One region of the Kluyvera fluvialis genome, then DNA from elsewhere that is predicted to be linked to it. Evidence: predicted binding sites of a transcription regulator. Region 1 holds the regulator's gene; the other holds the start of a gene.
The links. Region 1 encodes CRP, which controls carbon source genes, mostly activating them, when cyclic AMP is high. Its sites were predicted from a motif close to ATGTGANNNNNNTCACAT; they were not measured.
Positions count from the first base shown of each region.

Region 2: yrbN (protein YrbN) is a predicted target of CRP. The motif match lies at 1,902-1,919, and genes of this name have one in related genera.

Region 1 is NZ_AP046142.1:413,655-417,204, reverse strand. It holds gene AC6I4B_RS01925 (phosphoribulokinase) at 1-864, shown strand, start outside; gene AC6I4B_RS01920 (OsmC family protein) at 914-1,318, opposite strand; gene crp (cAMP-activated global transcriptional regulator CRP) at 1,623-2,255, shown strand; gene AC6I4B_RS01910 (YccS/YhfK family putative transporter) at 2,304-3,550, shown strand, end outside.
Region 2 is NZ_AP046142.1:580,518-584,067, forward strand. It holds gene pnp (polyribonucleotide nucleotidyltransferase) at 1-823, shown strand, start outside; gene nlpI (lipoprotein NlpI) at 935-1,819, shown strand; gene yrbN (protein YrbN) at 1,925-2,005, shown strand; gene AC6I4B_RS02860 (DEAD/DEAH family ATP-dependent RNA helicase) at 1,998-3,550, shown strand, end outside.

The sequences.
Region 1 (3,550 bases):
GCCAAACATCCAGTTATTGCTGTTACCGGCTCCAGCGGAGCGGGAACCACCACCACCAGCCTGGCCTTTCGTAAAATATTTGCCCAGCTCAACCTGCGTTCAGCGGAAGTTGAAGGCGACAGTTTCCATCGTTACACCCGCCCAGAAATGGATATGGCCATTCGTAAGGCTCGTGATCTGGGCCGTCATATCAGCTATTTCGGCCCGGACGCCAATGACTTCGGCCTGCTTGAACAAACCTTTCGAGAGTACGGCCTGAGCGGTAAAGGGCAGTCGCGTAAATATCTGCATACCTACGATGAAGCCGTACCGTGGGATCAAGTACCGGGGACGTTCACCCCCTGGCAGCCATTGCCGGAACCCACCGATGTCCTGTTCTATGAAGGGCTGCACGGCGGCGTAGTGACGCCACAGCATGACGTCGCACGTCATGTTGATTTGCTGGTTGGCGTAGTGCCTATCGTCAACCTGGAGTGGATTCAGAAGATGATTCGCGACACCAGCGAGCGTGGGCATTCGCGTGAGGCGGTGATGGACTCCGTAGTGCGCTCAATGGAAGACTACATCAACTACATTACTCCGCAGTTCTCGCGCACCCATATCAACTTCCAGCGAGTGCCAACGGTCGATACCTCTAACCCGTTTGCTGCGAAAAGCATTCCATCACTGGATGAGAGTTTTGTGGTCATTCACTTCCGCAACCTGGAAGGGATTGACTACCCGTGGCTGCTGGCGATGCTGCAAGGCTCGTTTATCTCGCATATGAATACGCTGGTCGTTCCCGGCGGCAAGATGGGGCTGGCGATGGAGTTGATTATGATGCCGCTGGTACAGCGGTTAGTGGAAGAGAAGAACAACGCCTGAATCATCACGATTGCCCGATAGGCAGGACGCCGCCGGGCAATCACGGATATCAGCCTTCAATCACTTCGTATGAGTGCGTGATGTTGACAGCTTTACCCAGCATCAACGCCACTGAGCAGTATTTCTCCGCCGACAGGTCAACCGCGCGTGCAACAGCCGCATCTTTCAACTCTTTACCGCTCACAATGAAGTGCAGGTTGATGTGCGTGAACAGGCGCGGTGCTTCTTCGCGGCGTACGGAAGTGAGCTTTACTTCGCAGTCAGAAACGTCATAGCGGCCTTTTTGCAGAATAGACACCACGTCAATTGCGCTACAACCACCGGCCGCCATTAGCACGATTTCCATCGGGCTTGGCGCTTTATCGCCAGAGTTGCCGTCCATCAAAATTTGGTGGCCAGAAGCCGACTCACCGAGGAAGGTCATCCCCTCAACCCATTTCACACGCGCTTGCATAATATTTAACTCCCAGGTTGCAATTTTCTTCCCAGATTACGCGCACATAACAAATCTCGCAACGGAAGGCGATCGCCGTCATGCTGAAGCGAGACACCAGGAGACACACGGCTCAAGCTATGCTAAAACAGTCAGGATGCTACGGTAATACATAAACGTACTGCATGTATGCAGAGGACATCACATTACAGGCTGCGGCAATATTCGACAGCCGACTTCCCAGGTAACGGGAAGGATACTATTGCAACCGGTGGCTGCAATGTTTTTGCCGCCGGAAAGAGCTTATAACAGAGGATAACCGCGCATGGTGCTTGGCAAACCGCAAACAGACCCGACTCTCGAATGGTTCTTGTCTCATTGCCATATTCATAAGTACCCCTCGAAGAGCACGCTGATTCACCAGGGTGAAAAAGCAGAAACGCTGTATTACATCGTCAAAGGCTCAGTGGCTGTACTCATCAAGGACGAAGAAGGGAAAGAGATGATCCTCTCTTACCTTAACCAGGGCGATTTTATCGGCGAGTTAGGCCTGTTTGAAGAAGGCCAGGAACGCAGCGCGTGGGTACGGGCAAAAACCGCTTGTGAAGTTGCTGAAATCTCTTATAAAAAATTCCGTCAGCTGATTCAGGTTAACCCAGACATCCTGATGCGTCTCTCTTCGCAAATGGCACGTCGTCTGCAAGTCACGTCTGAAAAAGTCGGCAACCTGGCATTCCTGGACGTGACAGGTCGTATCGCACAGACGCTGCTGAACCTGGCAAAACAGCCGGACGCCATGACTCACCCGGACGGTATGCAGATCAAAATCACCCGTCAGGAAATTGGTCAGATCGTGGGCTGCTCCCGTGAAACAGTGGGCCGTATTCTGAAAATGCTGGAAGATCAAAACCTGATCTCCGCACACGGCAAAACGATTGTCGTTTACGGTACTCGCTAATCCTTTAAAACGGCGTATTGTTCCAACGGTACGCCGTTTTTGTCTCTTATGTGGCGCAGGCTGATTTACCACCCGGAAGTCAACTATGCACTGCGGCAAACGCTGGTGTTATGTTTGCCGGTCGCCATTGGCCTTATCTTCGGCCATCTTCAACAAGGTCTGCTGTTTTCGCTGGTTCCCGCCTGCTGCAATATTGCCGGTCTTGATACCCCGCATAAACGTTTTTTCAAACGCCTGATTATTGGCGGCTGTCTGTTCGCCGGATGCAGTCTTGCCGTTCAGTTGTTGCTGGCGCGCGAGGTTCCGCTACCGTTGATTCTCAGCGGGCTGGCGCTGATTTTGGGCGTAACGGCGGAGATAAGCTCCCTGCACGGGCGGCTGCTGCCGGCTTCGCTGATTGCCGCTATTTTTACCCTCAGCCTGGCTGGTAATATGCCCATTTGGCAGCCGCTGCTTATCTACGCACTCGGCACGCTGTGGTATGGATTATTCAACTGGTGGTGGTTTTGGATTTGGCGCGAGCAGCCGCTGCGCGAGTCACTAAGCCTGCTCTACCGCCAGCTCGCCGACTATTGCGAAGCAAAATATAGCCTCCTGACGCAGCACACCGACCCCAACACCGCGCTGCCGCCGCTTTTAAGCCGCCAGCAAAAGGTGGTTGACCTTATTTCTCAGTGTTATCAGCAGCTACACATGCTGGCGGCAAACCAGAATAACGATTACAAACGCCTGCTGCGCGCCTTCCAGATTGGCCTTGATCTACAGGAGCACATTTCGGTGAGTCTGCATCAGCCAGAGGAGGTGCAAAAACTGGTCGAACGTAGCCACGCTGAGGCGGTGATCCGCTGGAATGCCCAGACCGTCGCCGCGCGCCTGCGGGTGCTCGCGGATGACATTCTCTATCACCGCTATCCCAGCCGTTTCAGTATGAAAAAACAGATTGGCGCGCTGGAGAAAATCACCGAACAGCACCCGGATAACCCGGTTGGGCAGTTCTGTGCCTGGCATTTCAGCCGCATTGCTCGCGTACTGCGCTTCCAAAGGCCGCTGTATCCGCGCAATCTGATGGCGGATAAAGAGCGCCGCCTGCCGCTGTTGCAGGCGTTAAAAAGCTATCTGTCGCTGAAGTCCCCCGCACTGCGCAATGCCGCCCGGTTAAGCGTGATGCTGAGCATCGCCAGCCTGATGGGCGCGGCGCTGCATTTGCCTAAACCGTACTGGATTTTAATGACGATATTATTGGTCACGCAAAACGGTTACGGTGCGACCCGTGTGCGCATTTTCCACCGTGCGGC
Region 2 (3,550 bases), 170 kb from region 1:
TTCTATGGCTTCCGTATGTGGTGCTTCCCTGGCGCTGATGGACGCAGGCGTGCCAATCAAAGCGGCCGTTGCGGGTATCGCGATGGGTCTGGTGAAAGAAGGCGACAACTTTGTTGTTCTGTCTGACATCCTGGGCGACGAAGACCACCTGGGCGATATGGACTTCAAAGTCGCGGGTTCCCGCGAAGGTATCTCTGCACTGCAGATGGATATCAAAATTGAAGGTATCACCAAAGAGATCATGCAGGTTGCTCTGAACCAGGCTAAAGGTGCGCGTCTGCACATCCTGGGCGTGATGGAACAGGCTATCAACGCACCGCGCGGCGATATCTCTCAGTTCGCTCCGCGTATCCACACCATCAAGATCAATCCAGACAAGATCAAAGATGTTATCGGTAAGGGCGGTTCTGTTATCCGTGCTCTGACCGAAGAAACCGGCACTACCATCGAAATCGAAGATGACGGTACTGTGAAGATCGCAGCGACCGACGGCGAAAAAGCGAAACATGCTATCCGTCGTATCGAAGAGATCACCGCAGAAATCGAAGTGGGTCGTATCTATGCAGGTAAAGTGACCCGTATCGTTGACTTTGGCGCATTCGTTGCCATCGGTGGCGGTAAAGAAGGTCTGGTACACATCTCTCAAATCGCTGACAAGCGTGTTGAGAAAGTGACTGACTACCTGCAAATGGGTCAGGAAGTACCGGTTAAGGTTCTGGAAGTTGACCGTCAGGGCCGTATCCGTCTGAGCATTAAAGAAGCAACCGAGCAGTCTCAGCCTGCGAACGCACCGGAAGCTCCGGCTGCGGAACAAGGCGAGTAAGGTTTGCCTTTTGCCCTCCGCTTTTGCGGAGGGCACATTTATCTGGCAGGATGCCTTGTTTGCAGGCGGGGGACAGGACGTTCATCCAATTGTTGTCTTCGGGAGTGGGAAATGAAGCCTTTTTTGCGCTGGTGTTTCGTTGCGACAGCACTCACGCTGGCAGGATGCAGCAACTCTGCCTGGCGTAAGAGTGAAGTCCTCGCGGTGCCATTGCAACCGACGTTACAGCAGGAAGTGATTCTGGCACGCATGGAACAAATTCTTGCCAGTCGGGCTTTAACCGATGACGAACGCGCACAGCTTTTATATGAGCGCGGAGTGTTGTATGATAGTCTCGGTCTGAGGGCACTAGCGCGTAACGATTTCTCGCAAGCGCTGGCAATCCGACCAGATATGCCGGAAGTATTCAACTACTTAGGCATTTATTTAACGCAGGCAGGCAATTTTGACGCTGCCTATGAAGCGTTTGATTCTGTACTTGAGCTTGATCCAACTTACAATTATGCGCACTTGAACCGCGGCATCGCGCTTTACTACGGTGGCCGTGCGAAATTAGCGCAAGATGATCTGCTAGCGTTTTATCAAGACGATCCCAATGATCCTTTCCGTAGCCTGTGGCTTTATCTCGCCGAGCAGAAGCTCGATGAAAAGCAGGCCAAAGTCGCGTTGAAGCAACGCCTCGACAAATCGGATAAAGAGCAATGGGGATGGAACATTGTCGAGTTCTACCTGGGCAACATTGACGAGAAAACGTTAATGGAACGCCTGAAGGCGGACGCAACGGATAACACCTCGCTCGCTGAGCATCTCAGTGAAACCAACTTCTATTTAGGTAAGTATTACCTAAGTCTGGGGGACAGGGACAGCGCTACGGCACTGTTCAAACTGGCGGTTGCCAACAACGTACACAACTACGTTGAGCACCGATACGCATTGTTGGAATTAGCGCTCTTGGGCCAGGAGCAAGACGACCTGGCAGAATCGGACCAGCAATAGCTGACGTACACATCAGCCCGTAATCACTTTTGATTGCCATCACCTTCGCGGGTGAGGGCGTTGTTGTTCGTTAATACATCTAATTTGAGCCGGTTCACACTTTTAATGAAAATTACCGAAAATTTTCACGATAAGTTATGTAGACTGGCCGCCATTAATATCGAGGCACTTGTACTACATGGCTGAATTCGAAACCACTTTTGCAGATCTGGGCCTGAAGGCTCCTATCCTTGAAGCCCTTAACGATCTGGGTTACGAAAAACCATCTCCGATCCAGGCTGAGTGTATTCCTCACCTGCTGGGCGGTCGTGACGTTCTGGGCATGGCCCAGACGGGTAGCGGTAAAACCGCAGCGTTCTCTCTGCCGCTGCTGAACAATCTTGATCCTGAGCTGAAAGCACCACAGATTCTGGTGCTGGCACCGACCCGCGAACTGGCGGTTCAGGTTGCTGAAGCCATGACGGATTTCTCTAAACATATGCGCGGTGTAAACGTGGTTGCCCTGTACGGCGGCCAGCGTTATGACGTGCAATTACGCGCCCTGCGTCAGGGGCCACAGATCGTCGTCGGTACGCCGGGTCGTCTGCTGGATCACCTGAAACGCGGCACTCTGGATCTCTCTAAACTGAGCGGTCTGGTACTGGATGAAGCCGACGAAATGCTGCGCATGGGCTTTATCGAAGACGTTGAAACCATCATGGCACAGATTCCAGAAGGTCATCAGACCGCTCTGTTCTCTGCAACCATGCCGGAAGCGATTCGCCGTATTACCCGCCGCTTTATGAAAGAGCCGCAGGAAGTACGCATCCAATCTAGCGTGACCACTCGCCCGGACATCAGCCAGAGCTACTGGACTGTGTACGGTATGCGTAAAAACGAAGCGCTGGTACGTTTCCTGGAAGCGGAAGATTTTGATGCGGCGATTATCTTCGTACGTACCAAAAACGCGACTCTGGAAGTGGCAGAAGCGCTGGAGCGCAATGGCTACAACAGCGCTGCGCTGAACGGTGACATGAACCAGGCGCTGCGTGAGCAGACTCTGGAACGCCTGAAAGATGGTCGTCTGGACATCCTGATTGCAACCGACGTTGCGGCTCGTGGCCTGGACGTTGAGCGTATCAGCCTGGTGGTTAACTACGACATCCCGATGGACTCCGAGTCTTACGTTCACCGTATCGGTCGTACCGGTCGTGCGGGTCGTGCGGGTCGCGCGCTGCTGTTCGTTGAGAACCGCGAACGTCGTCTGCTGCGTAACATTGAACGCACCATGAAACTGACCATTCCAGAAGTAGAACTGCCGAATGCAGAACTGCTGGGTAAACGCCGCCTGGAAAAATTCGCCGCGAAAGTACAGCAGCAGCTGGAAAGCAGCGATCTGGATCAGTACCGTGCACTGCTGGCGCAAATCAAGCCAACGGCTGAAGGCGAAGAGCTGGACGTTGAAACTCTGGCCGCAGCATTGCTGAAAATGGCTCAGGGCGAACGTACTCTGATCGTTCCGCCAGACGCGCCGATGCGTCCACGTCGTGAATTCCGCGAGCGTGATGAGCGCTTTGAACGTCGCGGTGACCGTAACGATCGTGGTCCGCGTGGCGATCGTCCAGAGCGTAGTGGTGAAGACCGTCCACGTCGCGAACGTCGTGATGTTGGCGATATGGAACTGTACCGCATTGAAGTGGGCCGTGATGATGGCGTTGAAGTTCGTCACATCGTTGGCGCGATTGCTAACGA